DNA from 4 places in the Janthinobacterium sp. B9-8 genome. Region 2 is predicted to be linked to each of the others. Evidence: predicted binding sites of a transcription regulator. Region 2 holds the regulator's gene; each other region holds the start of a gene.
The links. The regulator FNR, encoded in region 2, switches genes on or off when oxygen is low (the NO sensors DNR and NnrR bind a similar motif). The targets are predictions, from matches to a motif close to TTGATNNNNATCAA.

Region 1 (4,752 bases), 1.1 Mb from region 2:
AGATGCTATTTACTTCTGGAGCAGGTTTATAGGCTGCTAGATGCTTGGATCGTAGCGCTCTAATTGCGCAATTTGCTCGGCATCATCAATGATTTCTTCTTCCGCTTCTTCTTCAATGGGCGGGAATAAACATTCAGCCATCGTGCCGTAATCGGGCTCAAAGCTCAGATCAGAGACTAACTCGCTATACATCACGATATCCGCAGCGTTCACGCCAATCAGCGCAGTGGCCATAAAACCAGAAAGCGGGATATCGGTAATCATCACGCCATAATCTTTGTGAAAATCCCGGCCACGTAGCGTGCATAGGAGTTGCACCCGGCGAAAGCGCTCTTGTTCCATCGCCCGGCTTAAGGCGTAAGGAGTGTCAACAGAAATCACTAAGATGGCACAATCCGGCCAGTCTACGGACAGGCGCTCCAGCTGGCGGGCAATGATAAGGCCAATTGCGCTGTCAATACTGGGGATGACCGCGATTACTTTGGGCTTGCCCGCAAAGCGTGATAGGGGAACGTCGATCATGCCTGAATCGACGAGCAAAAAGCTGTGGGCATATTCGCCTACAACGGGGAAATGGCCCCCAACATTAATTTCAGTATGGTTTAACAAAATAGTAGCCATGACCGATCCCATGCATTGATTGAGTGATATAGATTAGTTTTAAATATCCGGTCTTGCTATCAAAGCTAAGGGTAAAACCAATAGATGGAGTAAGCCGTGGAGTGCAGCTCGCCTAAATCGATTTGTAAAAAGGCACGTAAATCGTCTTGGGCATCAAACTTCAGGCGTCTTTTATCGGCAGCACTCAGGTATTCGCTTGGCTTAAATACTTTTTTGAGTACGATGCGCTCTTGATCATCGGTCAGCGTGACTTCCAGCATGGGCAGGGCTTGCTCGTACTGAGCCAGGTTTCGCAAGGTGGCATTCAGTTGAATAATATTGGGAAACTCGGGCACATAGCTAAGCTCCGACCATTCAGAGCGCAGCATTTCTGCATTCTCAGGCAGCGGCATAGTGCAGCCCAGCGCTTGGCAGGCAAGGATAAGCTTGGGCCGTAGCCAAGGAAACTCCATCGAAATTTGCGTGCGCTGCTGATAACCCAGTTGCGCTATAAAGCTGAGCATCAGAATAATACTTATCCCGATCAATAGAGCTTGCCATTTGGAGCGGGGTGGCGGCTCAAGTAAGCCCTCTTCGTCGCCCGTATAAATGGGGCGATAATCGTGATGGCTTTCTTCAGAGGGATGGCTTTCTTCAATTGGAGCAGCCGGTTTACTCACTGGCTCTGGCGGTGCTTTGATTTCAATTTCAATCACCGGTCCGTGGTTGTCGGAGGCTGTGATATCAAAATCAACTTCAATCTGTGGTGCGGGGTCGGGCACGATGCGCTTGGGCCGCGTTACCGGCGGTGCCGGGCAGGCTATAGCAGGGCTTGGCGGCGCTGCAGCTAGTGGCTTGGCAGCTTCGCTTGATACATTGGCTGCGGGCGCAACTGCTGTGATGATCTGTGCAGCCTGTGGCTTTGCAGTAGCCATAATGGGCGTGCTGATCGTTTCTGCGATCTGCTCGCTTTCAATGCATTCTTTGGCATTAAAGACAAAGGCGCAGCGCCCACAGCGAACCTTGCCGCGGTGGGCTTGCAACTGCGCTTCCGTTACGCGAAAAGCGGTTTGGCAGTTTGGGCAACGGGTAATATCGTTCATTTATTTACGAATACCGGATAAGCAGACCCAGCCGTCTTCAATTTGCGGCGCATTCATGGCAAACCACTGGCTGTAAATGGCGATCACTTCATCTGCCTGCTCGGCTAGAATGCCCGATAAAGCGATGCGGCCAGCTGTTTTTACTTTTGCAGCCAGCATAGGCGCTAAGGCTTTGAGAGGATTAGTCAGAATATTGGCAATCACCACATCATAAGTGTCTGCTGGCTCTGCATCGGGTAAGTAAAACTGCACTTCAACCGCATTTTGCTCCGCATTTTGTCTTGATGCGGTCATCGCTTGTGGATCGATATCGACCCCTGCCGCAGAAGCGGCTCCAAGCTTCATACCCGCAATGGCTAAAATTCCAGAGCCACAACCGTAATCCAGCAGCTTTTCACCGCCAGCAAGATGGCTATCCAGCCATTTTAAGCAAAGGCGTGTCGTCGGATGGCTGCCCGTGCCAAAAGCCAGGCCCGGATCGAGCTGAATGCTGATTGCGCCTGCATCAGGGCATTCATGCCAGGTAGGGGTAATCCAGAGGCGATCAGAAATGGCAATCGGATTAAATTGTGATTGGGTGAGACGCACCCAGTCTTGCTCTTCGACACGCACCACATCGTAGGGCGGGACGGCTAATTTCAATGTATTACTTGCTGCCGTGACAATCAGGCGGGTATCAATGTCTTCGTCAAACAGGGCGAGCACCACGCTGTTTTCCCACATCTGATCGACCGGCTCACCCGGCTCGCCAAAGATCGGCTTTTCTGCGTCGGTGCCCGCGGCAGCGTCTTCCACGCTGACAGACAACGCACCTAGATCAAAAAGTGCGTCAGAAAAGCGTTCAGCTTGGGATGATTCAGTGGTGATGCGTAGTTCTTGCCAGGGCATTTTGCTTACCTAATAGAGATTCTCGGCGGTATTGTCGCATTCCCGCCTTCTTTTGAGAACGTTTTTGCGGTGTTCTGGTGATTATAGCGCCCCTGCAAAGCGCAAATAAGGGCTTGTTAGTATTTTGCAGGGCGCATCAGGCTGGCTTTTATTTAGGAAGCACAAGGCTTAAACCTTATTCAGGCTTTCCCTAGGCTTATTTAAATATTGATATGGCTCAATATTTAGATGACATTTTATCTGCAAAATTCTTTCTAAATAGTCAGGGAGAGACGCGAAATGTCAGTATTTTTTGAGTGGAACGATGAGCTGTCGGTCGGTATTCAGGAAATTGATGAGCAACACAAGGTGTTGATCGATTTACTTAATGAGCTACATGATGCCATTCGCTTACATCATGGCAGCGAGGCATCGGTGCTTATTCTGGGGCGTCTTGCCGATTACACAAGAACTCATTTCACAGTGGAAGAAAGCCTGATGCGTATTTTAGGCTACCCCGATTACGATGCACATAAGCAACATCACGAAGATTTAATAAAGCAAATGAATGGCTTGCAAGCTCGCCTGGCAGGGGGCGAGGCGGTTACTTTTGAATTGATGCATTTTTTAAGAAACTGGCTGACCAATCATATTATGGAAGGCGATAAGCGTTATACCGAGCATTTTTTATCCCGCGGAGCACAAGCAACCTGGCATAAAAAAAGCTGGCTGGAGCGTTTCTGGGCCAAGTGAATGGTGAGCTAAGCGGCGGTTTTGTGCGGCAAGCCTCTGTTTTTTTCATATTAGGGGCTGCTGATGATTTGTTTTTATCGGGCCGACTATTCAGTTTGGCTAAAGTTCCCTTTTATTTTCGTGAAAAGCAAAGTTGCCGAGGTCAAAATACAGGACATGCGGTTTATAAAGCGGGTTTGATGACTGAAGGCAAAAAAGCTGGGTAGATTTTGTGTGGTTCACCCGCTAGAATGGGCCGCTTTGCTTTATTGACACGGAACCGACCCGATATGTTCATTGCACCCGCGTATGCAACAGGCGCCGCACCTGCGGCAGGAATGGACTTTATGTCTTTTCTTCCTATGATCGTGATTTTTGTTTTGTTCTACTTTATGTTGATTCGCCCACAACAAAAACGCGCTAAAGAACAACAAGCCATGCTGGCTGCTCTGTCTAAAGGCGATGAAGTGGTTACCAGTGGTGGTATGGCTGGTCGCATCACCAAGGTGAGCGAGCAATATGTCACTCTTGAATTAGCTGATGGCGTAGAAATCCTGTTCCAACGTGCTGCGGTTGCTGCGCGTTTGGAAAAAGGCACTATTAAAAATAACAAGTAAAGCCAATAAGGCGGTGCAGTTTGTGCTAACAACTGCACCGCCTTTTGTGCATTTCTGGGTCCTGCCATGAATCGCTACCCGCTTTGGAAATACCTAATAATTATTCTGTCCGTTGCTTTGGCAACGCTCTACACCCTGCCTAATCTGTTTGGTGAAAGCCCGGCAGTACAAATTGCCAGCGTTCGCGCCACGGTGAAGGTAGATGCCGCGCTACAGCAAAGTGCTGAGGCCATTTTAAAAAGTGCCGGTGTAAAAACCGAAGATGTGTTCCTTGATAGCAATTCGGTGAAATTTCGCTTTAAAGACACGGAAATCCAGTTAAAGGCTAAAGAGCTGTTACAAGCTAAGCTGGGCGATGATTACAGCGTGGCTTTAAATCTCTTATCGGATACGCCGTCCTGGTTGACCAAGATCGGGGCTAAGCCGATGTCTCTGGGGCTGGATTTACGCGGTGGTGTGCACTTCTTGCTTGAAGTGGATATGAAAGCTGCCGTTGATAAGGCTTTAGAGAAAACCGCAGGTGATGTGCGCCGTGAGCTAAAAGAAAAGAAAATTCGCTATGGCCGGATTGTATCAACCCGCGACAGCGTTGAAGTGCAGCTGCGTGATGATGAGACAACCAAGGAAGCGGCTAAGGCTTTACGCAAAGTCTTGCTACAGCGCCAGATTGATGTGCGTGAGAATAAAATTGTCATTTCTTATTCTCCTGAAGCATTACAGCAATTAAAAACCGACGCGGTAAAACAAAACATCACCACCTTGCATAATCGGGTGAATGAGCTGGGTGTCGCTGAGCCAGTGATTCAACAGCAGGGTGAAGGCCGTATCGTGGT
Region 2 (4,752 bases):
TTTACCTGCTCGATAAGCAGCTAATGCTTCAATACCATTGCATGCTTGTGTGATATCAACATTCCAATTCTTAGGCAAAGCCTTGATCAGCATTTTTCTGGCCATAGCAGAATCATCAACAACCAAAATGGGGGTAGGCATTTTTTTAAAAATCCTTTTTTATAAAATGACTGCAAAGCGCCAGATTCAATAGCTATTTTTTATTTTAAAAAGTCAACCACCCAAGCATCAGCAAAAAAATTTGATAACAATCGGCCAATATTTACATTCACTTTACACAAGAAACCATTGCTAAAACATAAATTGAATCAATCGATAAGCGCCTAAAAACATCAAACCTCCACCAAACAAATAGCGTAAATATTTATTCTTAAACAGCTTTCGCAACTGCTCTGCAAAGGCGGACATCAGCAATAAATTGGGTAGTGTGCCTAAACCAAAAGACAGCATAATTAAACCACCAGACCAAGGACTGGCACTGGCAAGTGCGTTTAAAGAAGCGGTATAAACCAAACCACAGGGCAACCATCCCCACAAAGCCCCTACAATCAGCGTATCCGGCCATCTTTTTATCGGTAAAAATAGCCGCATATAAGGTTGAATTTTAAGCCATAAAGGACGCCCAGCTTTTTCCAGCAATAAAATAAGAGATGACCAGCCAGCCATATAACTGCCAAGCAAAATCAATAATAAATTGGCAAGGATAAACAAGCCGCTTTTCACGCCTTGTAATGAAAGCAAGACAGACAAAGAGCCCAGCAAGCCCGCAAGCATACCAATCAGGCAATAGCCCAGCAAGCGACCAAGATTAAAACCCAAATGGTAATGCCAGCGCGGGCCCTTTGGGAGCTGCAAACTAAAGGCGGCAACGACACCACCGCACATTCCAACACAATGCCCGCCCCCTAATAAACCGGCCAGAAACAAAGCAAGAAAATCTAATTCCAGCATTACTTTATATCAACTTAGAATAGCTCCCTGCGCGAGGGGCATGACGCAAATAGCGGTCAAAAACCATGGCAATCGAGCGGATCAAAAAGCGCCCCTTAGGGCTGACAATGATTGAATCGTCCTGCACTTCAAGCAAACCCTGGGCTTGAAATGGCATAAGCAAATGAATCTCTTCAGAGAAATAGCTTTTAAAATCAATCAAATAAGCCAATTCCACAGGCTGAAAACTCAATTCAAACTGGCACATTAAAGATTGAATTACCGAGCCACGCAAATAATCATCGTGCGTGATCATCAAGCCACGCTCTATCGGCAAACGATCTTCATCCAAGGCCAGATAATAAGCATCTAAATCTTTTACATTCTGGGCAAAACAATTGGCCACTTTGCCAATTGCTGACACACCAAAAGCCATCAGATCGCAATCGGCGTGCGTTGAATAACCTTGGAAATTCCGATGCAACTGCCCTCTTCTTTGAGCAATTGCCAGCGGATCATCAGGCAAAGCGAAATGGTCCATGCCGATATAGATATAACCCGCAGCAAGAAGCTGATTCACACTACTTTGCAAGATATCGAGTTTACCCTCTGTTGAGGGTAGCTGCCCAGCATCAATGCGTCTTTGCGGCATAAAACGCTCGGGCAAATGGGCATAGCTATACAGGGCCAGCCGATCCGGGCGCAAAGTGAGGACACGCTCAATCGTCTCATACATCCGGGCCTGAGTTTGATGCGGCAAACCGTAAATCAGGTCGATACTGACTGATTTAAAGCCATTGGCACGCGCAGCATCAATCACAACTCTAGTTTCTTCCTCCGTTTGAATACGGTTAACCGCTTTTTGCACCTCTAAATTAAAATCTTGCACGCCCACACTCATGCGGTTAAAGCCAATCTGCCCTAAAAGCGCTACAGTAGCCGCGCTGACTTTGCGTGGATCGATCTCAATTGAAAACTCGCCATCAGCTTTTAAATCGAAATGATGACGAATACCGTCCATTAATCGCGTTAATTGTGCATCGCTCAAAAAAGTAGGGGTACCTCCGCCAAAATGCAACTGAGAAATCTTGCCGCGCTTGGTTAATAATGCCGCCTGTATTTTTACCTCTTTAAGTAGATAATCGAGGTATTGATCCGCCTTACTCTGATCCTTTGTGATGACTTTATTACAGGCGCAGTAGTAACAAATAGTATTGCAAAAGGGCAAGTGAAAATACAATGACAACGGTCTTATTCCAATGCCGGGCTGTTGCTGGCGTACACTTTGCTCATAGCGATCTGCATCCATTACAGCAAATCGATCCGCAGTGGGGTAGGATGTGTACCTTGGCCCTTTTCCGCTGTGTTGGCTTATCAAGTTTCGATCAAAATCAAGTGGCTGTAAGACCGTAGCATTATTTTGAAGCATACTGTTCCATCCTTATTCATCGTATGAGTGCAGCTTGCCTAGATTCATTTTTCATAACCTTGATCGATATCAATATCTGTACTGGAAATAACTTGCAGTGGCTGATATCGAAAACACGAATTGAAACGCCCAATGACACCGACATCTCATATCCCAGTACGTGACCTTAGCCTCAAGCACTTGCGCCAAAGCTGCGTCAATTGCAGCTTGCGTGAGCTTTGTCTGCCGATTGGTCTTTCCGCTGATGAAATGCGCGAGCTTGATCACTTAATCACCCAAGCCAAGCCGATTAAGCGCGGTGAAGCGCTCTACCGCGCAGGAGAGCCGTTTCGCTCTCTGTTTGCGATTCGCTTAGGTTTCTTTAAAGCCAGCGTAATTTCTGAAGACGGCCGCGAGCAAGTCACCGGCTTTCATATGACCGGCGAGCTCATGGGCATGGATGCGGTTAGCTCTGATCTGCATACCTGTGATGCCATTGCCCTGGAAGACAGCGAAGTCTGTGAGCTGCCCTTCACCGATATGGAAGAACTCAGCCGCCGCATACCGATCTTGCAACATCATCTTTATAAAATGATGAGCCGCGAAATTGTGCGCGATCATGGCGTGATGCTTTTATTGGGAAATATGAAAGCAGAAGAACGCATTGCGGCCTTCTTGCTGAATTTATCTCAACGCTTTGCCATCCGTGGTTATTCTGCCAGCAGCTTTCATTTGCGCATGACGCGTGAAGAAATCGGCAGCTATTTAGGCCTTAAACTTGAAACCGTGAGCCGCTCATTATCGAAATTTCAAGAAAACGGCTTAATTAAAGTACAAAACCGCTTGATTGAAATTCTCAATCCTGACGCACTCAAACAATTGATTAACAACTGCCAACAATAAGCCACTATGACTCTATCCAATGGCCCTGTTTTATTTCTTGCCCCAGCGGCCATTCTAGAGTCATTGCAATCCCGGCTTAAACCCTTGCAAATGGCACAGCTCATGCTGCTGCCGCTTGATATGCAATCGCAAATCCCCCCTTTACCTCACAATGGCCTGCTTATTTCTGCAGGCCATGCTGATTTAGCAGGCTATTTGCAAAGTGCTCAATGGGCGCAGGCACAAGGCTGGCATCATATTGATCTGGCCCTGATTGGCGAGCCTCAGTGCGCCGCACACTTAGGCTGGATGATGGCCGCCAGCGGCGACGACACAGCCCTACAGCTTGCCGCCCCTCTGCTCGATACCTTAGCCCCGGCAGGTCGCAACAGCTGGCTGCATGCTGGCGGCAAAGGCGCAGCCAGCTTTTTGGCGCTGCTACAGCACATCATGATGCAGCCCCTTATTGAAAGCTGGAAAGTCATCTTTCCAAATGGCAAGCCATCGCCCAAGGCCGATTTAAGTAAGCTAGCCGAGTTGCAAACCGCACAATGGCAAGCCATTGCGCCACTTTGCCAGCAATATTTAGCTTTGGCAGAAAATAGATCTTTTCAAGCAGTGCACACACAGCTCAGCGCCTTCAGTTTGCCAGAACATCAAGAGCCCGCCGCTGCGCTAGCGCAATTTTTAATGCAGTTTTTTAGCCGAGCAAACACGCCCGCACCTCATCACCAGCCAAACAGTTGATCTATCAAACAATAAAAAAACAGCCCCAATTTGGGGCTGTTTGCTTATAAAACCAATCAACTAGCGCGTATTACTTTCCGCCCAAAGCCTTAAACGCTTGTGCCGATGCGGCTAAACGAGCACGACGCGTTTCGATCAGTCCCTGGCTGGCCGCGTAAAACTCACGCTGCGCATCCAGCACATCCAGATATCCCGACAAGCCCGATGCATAGCGTGCTTCTGCAAGTTTCAGGCGCTGCTCCTGCCGATCTGCAAGGCGTTGCTGGGCTGTTAGCTGCTTGCTCAGCCATACCTGATCAGATAACACATCGGCGGCGTCTTTAAACGCCAGCTGAATGGCTTTTTCATATTCAGCCACAGCAATCACTTTGCGGGCTTCGGCAATGTCAGCCCCAGCGCTTAGGCGTCCGCCATCAAACAACGGCAGGCTGATTTGCGGCAAAAAACTCCATGCACGGTTGCCGCCAGAGAATAAATCATCCAGCTCATTGCTCACCACACCGCCACTACCCATTAAAGTGACTTTAGGGAAGAAGGCCGCGCGGGCCGCACCAATATTGGCATTGGCCGCCACCAGCTTTTGCTCCGCAGCACGCACATCCGGGCGCTCAAGCAAAACGGTAGAATTTAAGCCACTGGGCAACTGCACCACTTCTGCATTTAAATTGGCCGCAGGCAGGCTGACCGTTTCACCCACCAAAACAGTCAGCGCCGTTTGCGCATTAGCCGCTTGGCGCGCCAAAGCCGAGTGATCACTAATGGCGCTATCTTGTGCACTTTGCGCT
Region 3 (4,752 bases), 2.2 Mb from region 2:
CACCATGCCACTGTAAGCAGTAGCCAATACGATCAAGCCAAAGGCAATCCGGTAATAGGCAAAGCCAACAAAGGTATGGGTAGAAACAAACTTAATCAGCGCGCGAATGGCGATAAAGGCGAAGATAAACGAGGCAATAAAGCCCACAGCAAAGACACCGCTGTCGCCGATATCCAATTCATGGCGGTGTTTAAGCAGGCTATAAATTGAAGCCGCACCCAACGTTGGAATCCCCAAAAAGAACGAAAACTCAGTTGCCGCCTTGCGAGAAATACCAAGAAACATTCCGCCGATAATCGTTGCGCCAGAGCGGCTGGTACCGGGAATCAACGCTAAACACTGGCAAAGCCCTACTTTCAAGGCATCTTTCAGACTTAAATCATCCACCGTTTCAACCACGGGGGTTTTATTCAGCTGGCGTTTTTCAGCCCAAAGAATAATCAAGCCACCAATAATAAACGCCATCGCCACAGGCACAGGCTGAAATAAATGCGCCTTAATCACCTTATTAAATAAGAGGCCAAATATTGCAGCAGGAATAAAGGCAATCACGACGGCCAGCAGCAAATTACGCTCACTACCCGGCTTGCCTGCGCCCGTCAGGGTCTGAGTAATCTTAGCGCGATACTCCCAAACCACCGCCAGCATAGCTCCTAGCTGAATAAAGATTTCATAAACATCACGCTTTTCCTTGCTCATAAAATTGAGCAAATCACCGGTTAAAATCAAATGGCCCGTGCTGGAAATCGGCAAAAACTCAGTAATACCTTCAACCATGCCCATAATGAGCGACTTAAACAGCAATACGATATCCATTGATAATCTGCCAATAGCCTGAAAAGAGAAACGCATTATATCTGGGCAATCTTATTTACTGATTAAGATCTGATGTTTATTGAAGGATTTACATTGGAGCCTGTTGGGTTACGCTGTTTTCTTTGTGTTTTTTGTGTGCTCGGTATTCTCTATGTTTACAGACCTTTGGGCCCCTTTTAAACACAAAATCAAACGGGCAAATGTGCACGTAATTTGCTCGGCAGCCACGCCAGAAGCGGTTCGAAATCGGTTGCATCCATCAAGTTTTTTAGTGTGAGGCCAAGCTCGGTATCGCCCTCAATACTTAAGCGGCGCTGAAAAAACAACGTGTCAGGGTCTTCTAAGCGGCGAGCCAGCACCAGATAATCGGCAAGGCTGGCGCTAAAGGTCACGTCTGCTTCGCCGGTCCCACGCTTAAACCGGCCATTCTGAAAAGATAGCGTTAAGCCCCGGCCAATATCCAACACTTCTAAACGGATATTGCGCCCAGCCAGCCAAGCAAAGTCTTCCTCTGGCCACAGCTTGTTTTTGACCAGATTCAAACTACTTGCCAAGGCAATGGCAAGAGGCGCTTCGGGGAGCTTTAGTAAGACAAATTGACGTAAGCGTTTCATACACATTCCTTTATGCCTGCTTCCCCGTGCCAATAACCATTCACAAGGCCCTGTGGATAAGCTGTTGAGAAGTCGTGGATAGCTGCGGGATAAGTACATTTCTCAGCATAGGCAGCGACTAGCTCAGCCGTACCGGTGGATTGTGGGCTGATACGCAAATAGTCGACGCCCATCTGCGCCATTTGTGGCAACTCAGCGTAAAGCGATTGGCAGGCGGAAGACTGGGTTTGAATGCCGTTTAAGCGCAAAAACCCTTGGCCCTCACGGGTAGACATCAGCTGCCCGTCGGCATGATCTAAGCAACGGAACTCGCACGCGTCTTTGCTTAAGCCGTAATAGCGCGCGGTAAAGCAGCGAGCCGAAAACGCCAGTGGCAAATGGCCGTGCACGAAGATTTCGGTTTCAATGGCGCCCGTTTTCTCCGCCAGAATAGCGGCGATCGTTGCTTGGCTACTTTCTAAAGAAGGCAGCCAGCGCATCGCGCCCTGAGCCACAAACCAATCCAAAGCCGCGCCGTTATAGATATTAAGATGTGGGCCTGCCACAAAGCGCATTCCCAAATCACGCGCCACCTTCACCGCGCCTAAATCATTGGCCTCAATACAAGCGCCCGCCTCGGCCAGCTTTTTCAAGCTGGAAAGATCACTGGCGGATTCCAGCAGCGCCTGGGATGAAATCACCACCTCCTTACCTGCGGCACGCAAGCTCTGCCCCACTTCCAGCCAATCTGCACTGCGCAGCTCGTGGCGGCGCGAGCACACCACCTCGCCCAGATAAATCACATCCACCGGCCAGCTTGCTGCCTCGGCATAAAAATCCAGCACCTGCTGCTTAGGCCAGTAATAAAGGATGGGGCCAAGAGAGAGTTTCATTGCTATTCCTAATGGGTCTATTTTTAAAAACCCACAATTTGTACTTGTAAGGCAGGTAAACCCCGCGAAACGATATAAAAAGATACGCGGGTTACACCCGCCCTACGCTTAAACACGAACTAACTCATCGCCACGGTCTGCTATATGCACCCAAGGTTTGCTGATGTCCTTCGGATACTTTATCCAGCGTGGCTTGCCATGCGGGTTTGACTGAATAACGTGGGTCGGCGGAGGCGTCGATGGCCATGCGTAAGGTCTTGGTCACTTCTGCCACATAAGACGGGCTGCGCTGGCGGCCTTCTACTTTGATGGCGGCCACGCCGATACGTATCAGCTCGGGCAAGATCGAAAGGGTATTCAGGCTGGTCGGCTCTTCCATGGCGTAATAGGTATCGCCATCAACTTCAAAGCGGCCCTTGCATAGCGTGGGGTAACCCGCTGGCTCACCTGCTTCAAAACGATCGATCAGCACACCATTTAAACGGGCATCCATACGCTCGCCTTGTTTTTCCCAGCGCACAAAATGCGCAGGGGAACATACGCCGTGAGTGTTAGGCGATTGGCCCGTTACATAGCTGGATAAAATGCAGCGACCTTCAGCCATCACACAGAGGCTGCCAAAACCGAATACTTCGATTTCTACCTCGGTGTTTTTAATCACGTATTCAACTTGCGGCAGAGTCAGCACGCGGGGCAATACCGCACGGCGCACGCCAAAACACTCGTGCGCTAAATTAATCGCTTCAAAATTAGTCGCCGAGCCTTGCACCGATAAATGCAAATGCAGATGAGGATGGGTGCGGTAGGCGTATTCCAACAGCCCCAGATCGGCCAGAATCACCGTATCAGCACCCAAATCTGCCGCTTTATCGACCGAAGCGCGCCAATCGCCAAGCCGCCCTGCCTGGGCATAAGTATTAATCGCGATTAATACTTCACGGTTTTTAGCATGAGCGTAGCGCACGCCCTCGCTGAGCTGCGCATCGCTAAAATTGAGGCCCGCAAAATTTCTGGCATTGGTGGCATTTTTAAAACCGAGGTAAACCGCATCGGCCCCGTGGTCGACGGCAGTTTTTAATGCAGGCAAGCTGCCCGCTGGGCAAACAAGTTGGGGCAGGGCCATAAGCACCCCCGAATGATAAACATAGGGGAGCTTAAAGAGAGATGGCGCAATGCTTTTTAAGCTAAATCAAACTAAGCCCAGAATAGCGCGCAGAAAAAAGCGTGCGGCCACCAAAAAGTAGCAACGCACGCCCCAATCACCCACACACAGAGAGTCTGCTCACAAAGCCCACACGCTTTATGACGACTTTTTAATCATAGTGCACTGCAATATATTTTGCCTTAATCGAGATCAATTTTGCAGAAATAAGCAAAATTCTCATATTAAAACATCGAAAAACGCCATTTACTGGATTTTGTAGGCATTTGCTTCGCACTACGCACAATGCATAGTGCCATAATTCCCAATTGGCAGACATGTGACTAAGGTTCATGCTGCAAGTTATTCCCGCTAGGGCACAAGCCCAGCAACGAAAACCAACAAACAAGGATGCTCAAAATGCAAATTGCAATGATTGGCCTCGGTAAAATGGGCAGTAATATGACACGTCGTTTGGCCGCTGGCGGAGCCACTGTATTTGGCTTTGACGTAAGCGCCGAAACACGTACCCAGCTTGCCGCTGAACACGCCAATATCCGCAGTTTTGACTCCGTAGCCAGCCTGATTGCAGAAATGCCAAGTCCACGCGTGGTATGGATGATGCTGCCAGCAGGTGAAATCAGCGAAACCATGTTTGGCGAGCTGACCTCACTAATGGCACCAGGTGATTTGATTATTGATGGCGCAAACGCCATGTATAAAGATTCACAACGCCATGCAAAAGAACTGAACGCCTTAGGCTTTAAGTTTATGGATGCAGGCGTATCAGGCGGCGTATGGGGCTTAGCTAACGGCTACACCATCATGATTGGCGGCGAAAAAGACGCATTTGCGATGGCTGAGCCTTTCGTTAAAATCTTGGCCCCGGCTTCGGATCGCGGCTGGATTCATGCAGGCCCAGCAGGTAGCGGCCACTACGTGAAGATGGTTCACAACGGTATTGAATACGGCATGATGCAAGCTTTTGCCGAAGGCTTTGCCCTCTTGGAAGCCAAAAAAGAGCTAAATCTTGATCTGGCTGCCGTAGCTGAAACATGGCGCCATGGCTCGGTGATCCGCTCTTGGCTGCTCGACTTAACTGCCGACACGCTGAAAAACGATACCAAGCTAGACGACATCCAACCCTTCGTTCCTGATTCAGGCGAAGGCCGCTGGACGGTACTAGAAGCCGTAGAACTAGGCGTTCCTGCGCCGGTGATTGCAGCTTCATTATTCCAGCGCTACACCACCCAAGGTAAAGGCGATTACGTCGCTAAATTGCTATCGATGATGCGCAACGCCTTTGGCG
Region 4 (4,752 bases), 990 kb from region 2:
CTCCCTCACAACTGATTACTTCCCCCCACTATGCGTCAGCATATAGTCCGACACCGTGTAGTAATCCCTTAATTGCTGCTTCATTCTGTCGGCAATCTCTGGATGCTCGCTGGCTTTATCTACCGATGGCGTATTGGATTTCATATCAAACAGGCCGCCGCTTTTTTGGCTGACTTGCATAATGTAATACCAGTCTTTATCCAAGATACCAATCTCGCCGCCTTCATCGGGGTAAATCGTAAAGGCAAAGCGAGAAGCATCAAAACGTGGATCAAGCAAATCGCGGCCCATGCCTTTATTTATATATGACAAATTAAACAGCCCTGCGATAGTTGGCAGGATATCGATTTGCGAAGCGGTTTTGTCGTAGCGAGCCGGCTTCAATAGCTTAGGTGCGTAAAGTACAAAGGGCGTATGCACCGAAGAAAGCTTTAAATCCTGAAACGCACGCGGCACATTGGGGCCTACATCGTGGCCCATGGCGCGAATGCCGTGATCGCCAAAGAACACAAATACCGTATTATCGAAATAAGCCTCTTTCCTTGCCGCTTCCATGAATTTTTCTATGCAGTAATCCATGTAGCGGAATGAGTTATATTCATCCACCGCAGCAAAACCATTGGCATGCAACTCGGCAAGGCTCGGGTTTTTTAATTTAAAATCTGTATCTTCCGCCGGAATGGTATAAGGGCGATGATTACCTGATGTTTGAATCACGCTAAAGAATGGGCCTTTCTTTTCCCTGAATACCTTATTGGCCTCTAGGAATAGATTTTTATCCGAAATACCCCATACATCATTGCGTGGCGAGCTATAGCTTCCTTCCTCGTGAATCTTTAAACCCTCAATATTTTTAGTCAGTACCCCGCGTACATTGGCCCAAGTGGTACTACCGCCAATAAAGTAATCTTTCTCATAGCCTTTAAAGGCATTAATTAATACATTTTGATTTACAGCAGCCGGATTGCGGCTGGATGTATCTCTTAAATCTACATCAGGAACACCGGATAAGCCCGCAAAGATACCGCGTGCCGTGCCAAAGTGTGGAGTGTAAAGATTATCAAACCAGATACTTTCTTTGGCCATTTGGGTAAAGAAAGGCGTGGTTTCTAAGGGGTTACCGTAAAGGCTGGTTTTGTAGCCTGAGAACGATTCCAAATAAACCATCACCACATTGGGCTGGCCTTTAAAAGCATTGGCCTTAGGCTTGATATGGCGCTCAAAATTCAGCGTTTTAGCATCGGGATGATCCACGCCCAAATACGCGGCAATTGCAGGATAAGCCGCCCGCACATCGTCAATCGAATAGGTGTCTTTGGTATACGACATGGTGTCGAAAAAATTTAAAGCAGGGTTCAGCGCCACAGCGGCAGCAAAACTATTGGTGCTGTAATAAGCATCGCTCCAGCGCAGCGGGTATTGCGAAAACTTGCCGTGAATTCCCAGCAAAGCAGCCAGTACGGACACCAGCACAAGTAAGGACGTTTTCCACTTACCTGCTTCCCAGCCCGCAAAGCACGAAACCCAGCGCATCAAGCCCGCCACACCCCATGTCAGCAAAGCTACAGACAAAGCCCAGACCAGCGTTAGCTTGCCCACAGGATAAGTCGACCAAACCATCCCGGCTGATTCATCCAAGTTATATAAGAAATTCAGTACGCTGGCAGAAAGCTTAACGCCCAGATAGGAGTAATGGGCAAAGTCGACCATATGGCTAAAAATCAGCACAGCAAACACCAGCGCAAACCATACTAGCCATAGCCGTCTGGCCAACCCTTCTTTAAAAGGAGTGGTCAGCTTAAAGCCCCCCAGTAGCAACATCGGTGCAAGACTTAACAGGCCCAGGCGCAAATCAAAACGCGCCCCCAGCAATAAAGATTCCGCCAATAAATGGCCGGGCAAAGGATCGGCCTTATTGCCAAAAGCAGTAGCAAAGCCAAGCCGGATCAAGATGCCCAAGGCAATAAAGACCAGTATATAGACGGCGGTAAAGCGGAATAAGCGAGGGATGCGCATGGGCTGTGTAGGGTTCATTTTCTAGAAGCGCAATTCTACCTGATGTTTTGAATGTGCCCACCCCATATTGCAATCAAGTTGCATTAACTACAATCGACCACGCTTGCCCACAATGCCTGCTAAGCCCTGCCCGATAACAACACACCCGTCCAAACTAAAGCCGCCCTACACCTCATCCAATCGGCTGGAGCACCTTTAAAAGCAAGAGATTTGCTACTTTGGCTGGCCGTAAATCAAGCTTGCTCATCGCAATAGTAACAAGAAGTCATTACATCTTTTCGCCATAGAGGGCACATTGTGAAGCCGTCTCTACCTGCTAAATTTACCTAAAAAAAGTGAAAAATAGGCAAATCCGATCATTTTGCCAGCGGCCAGACTTTGAGCTATCAGCCTAAACAGATAGGGAGTTAGAATGGCGGCACAAATTTTAGCTCACCGGAATATTCAATGATCAAGCGTAGCCTTGAAAGTGTCGTCACCACCTGGCTGGCTGGCCTATTGGCCCTGCTGCCCCTTTTACTCACCATGGCTTTGCTAGCGTGGGTGGTCAAGATGCTGAATAATTTTCTTGGGCCACAAAGCATGGTTGGGCAACTATTTGCCCTAATGGGCCAGCCCATCGTTGATCACCCTATTCTGGGTTATTTAATCGGCTGGGCCATGCTGATTGGCGGGATTTACCCGCTAGGGATTATTGTACAATCCAAGCTAAAGAGACATCTTGCCTATTTGCTTGATAAAACAGTCAGACGAATTCCGGTGATTGGTGCTTTGTATAATACGGCAGATCGGTTTGTTGGCTTACTCGATCAAAAAGAAGACGCAGATATTGGCTCGATGAGCCCGGTGTGGTGTTTATTTGGCGGCGATGGCGTTGCGGTCTTGGCCCTGATGCCCAACCCTGAGCCCATCGAAATCGAAGGCCGCATCTATCAAGCCGTTTTAGTGCCCACGGCTCCTGTGCCAATTGGTGGAGGGTTGCTCTACATCCCCAAGGAATGGATACGCCCAGCCAATATCGGTGTAGATAAGCTCACCAGTATCTATATGTCGATGGGCATTACCCCACCGCCATCGCTCAAAAAATCCGCACAATCTGCCCCAATGGTTTATCCCGATCCTAAGCAGCTGGTTGATTAAACGAATATGACGAAGTAAAACCCAGATCTCGAAACACAGAAAACAAGGAGAAAATCAGTTTGGAGCTTACGTTTTACGCATACCGAACGGCATCCCCATACGCAGTAAGATAAAGGGACGATTGTGCTCACGCGCGAATAGCCCCCAACTTACCATCTTTCTTTGATCTGACACAAACCCTGCAATAAGCAAAATGATTAAGCTCAAATTTTGACCTGCAGGCAGATCCGCCATGACTACTACCGCATTCTTTATTCCAGCAGTAAATCTAATGGGCGCTGGCTGTCTTAAAGACGCAGCAAACACCATTCAATCCTACGGCTTTAAAAAAGCGCTGATTGTGACCGATACCGTGCTCAATAAAATTGGCATGGTGGCAAAAGTGTCCGAGCTGCTAGGCCAGCATGGCGTGGTATCGGTGGTATTTGACGGTGCTCAGCCCAATCCCACCATTGGTAATGTTGAAGCAGGCTTAAAGTTACTCAAAGAAAACGACTGTGATTTTGTGATTTCCCTAGGTGGCGGCTCACCCCACGATTGCGCCAAAGGCATTGCACTTTGTGCCAGCAACGGCGGAAAAATCGCCGATTACGAAGGCCTCGATCAATCTAAAAAGCCGCAGTTACCGCTCGTTTCAATCAACACAACAGCGGGTACGGCCAGTGAAATGACCCGCTTCTGCATTATTACTGACGAATCACGTCATGTAAAAATGGCGATTGTAGATAAGCACACCACACCTATTCTTTCGGTAAATGATCCTGAACTGATGCTCGGCATGCCAGCCAGCCTGACCGCCGCCACCGGCATGGATGCACTCACTCACGCCATTGAAGCCTATGTTTCCACCATCGCCACGCCGGTTACCGATGCCTGTGCACTCAAAGCGGTGACTTTAATCAGCGACAATCTGCGTCACGTGGTCTCTGACGGGCAAAACCTACAAGCACGCGAGCAAATGGCTTACGCGCAATTCCTAGCGGGCATGGCCTTTAATAACGCCTCGCTTGGTTATGTACACGCCATGGCCCATCAATTAGGCGGCTTTTACGATCTACCACACGGCGTATGCAATGCGGTGCTATTGCCACACGTGCAAAAATTCAACTCCCGCATCGCCGCCAAACGCCTCGGCGAAGTCGCCCACGCCATGGGTTGCGATGTGCGCTTCTTATCAGACGAAGCCGCCGCCGAAGCCTGCCTTGCCAGCATCCGCCAGCTTGCAGCCGATGTAGGCATCCCCGTTGGCCTGACTGAGCTAGGCGTAAAAGAAACCGACTTCCCAACCCTCACCGCGAATGCACTGAAAGACGCCTGCGGCTTTACCAATCCGATCCAAGCCACGGCAGAAGAAATTACTGCGATTTATAAAGCCGCAATGTAAAACGCAAGCGAAATCAATTCGCCTTAAAACAATAGATAACGCCGCATGCAAAGACAATTTGCTTGCGGCGTTTTTAATTTTTTACAGGTGCAGCACAGCAAAACCCAAATCTTGAAACACAGAGAACATGGAGTTTCACGGAGAAAACAAGGCTTGAATTAAGTTATTCTGCAGGTTTTAAGTAGTTTAAAACCCAGCAATTTGATTCGTAT

Region 1: a site for FNR is predicted at 2,799-2,812, ahead of VN23_RS01865 (bacteriohemerythrin). Genes of this name have one in related genera too.
Region 3: a site for FNR is predicted at 3,647-3,660, ahead of ubiU (ubiquinone anaerobic biosynthesis protein UbiU). Genes of this name have one in related genera too.
Region 4: a site for FNR is predicted at 3,319-3,332, ahead of yiaY (L-threonine dehydrogenase). Genes of this name have one in related genera too.

The regions. Positions count from the first base shown of each region.
Region 1 is NZ_CP014222.1:439,367-444,118, forward strand. It holds gene VN23_RS01850 (thiol peroxidase) at 37-621, opposite strand; gene VN23_RS01855 (DUF3426 domain-containing protein) at 687-1,703, opposite strand; gene prmA (50S ribosomal protein L11 methyltransferase) at 1,704-2,591, opposite strand; gene VN23_RS01865 (bacteriohemerythrin) at 2,871-3,323, shown strand; gene VN23_RS01870 (hypothetical protein) at 3,320-3,529, shown strand; gene yajC (preprotein translocase subunit YajC) at 3,593-3,919, shown strand; gene secD (protein translocase subunit SecD) at 3,986-4,752, shown strand, end outside.
Region 2 is NZ_CP014222.1:1,513,173-1,517,924, forward strand. It holds gene VN23_RS06900 (response regulator) at 1-141, opposite strand, end outside; gene VN23_RS06905 (sulfite exporter TauE/SafE family protein) at 292-951, opposite strand; gene hemN (oxygen-independent coproporphyrinogen III oxidase) at 956-2,359, opposite strand; gene fnr (fumarate/nitrate reduction transcriptional regulator Fnr) at 2,492-3,241, shown strand; gene VN23_RS06920 (hypothetical protein) at 3,248-3,967, shown strand; gene VN23_RS06925 (efflux transporter outer membrane subunit) at 4,038-4,752, opposite strand, start outside.
Region 3 is NZ_CP014222.1:3,700,244-3,704,995, forward strand. It holds gene VN23_RS16720 (undecaprenyl-diphosphate phosphatase) at 1-816, opposite strand, end outside; gene ubiT (ubiquinone anaerobic biosynthesis accessory factor UbiT) at 1,005-1,430, opposite strand; gene VN23_RS16730 (U32 family peptidase) at 1,427-2,308, opposite strand; gene ubiU (ubiquinone anaerobic biosynthesis protein UbiU) at 2,427-3,425, opposite strand; partial or broken gene gnd (phosphogluconate dehydrogenase (NAD(+)-dependent, decarboxylating)) at 3,849-4,752, shown strand, end outside.
Region 4 is NZ_CP014222.1:2,503,114-2,507,865, forward strand. It holds gene VN23_RS11150 (LTA synthase family protein) at 16-2,034, opposite strand; gene VN23_RS11155 (DUF502 domain-containing protein) at 2,464-3,156, shown strand; gene yiaY (L-threonine dehydrogenase) at 3,389-4,540, shown strand.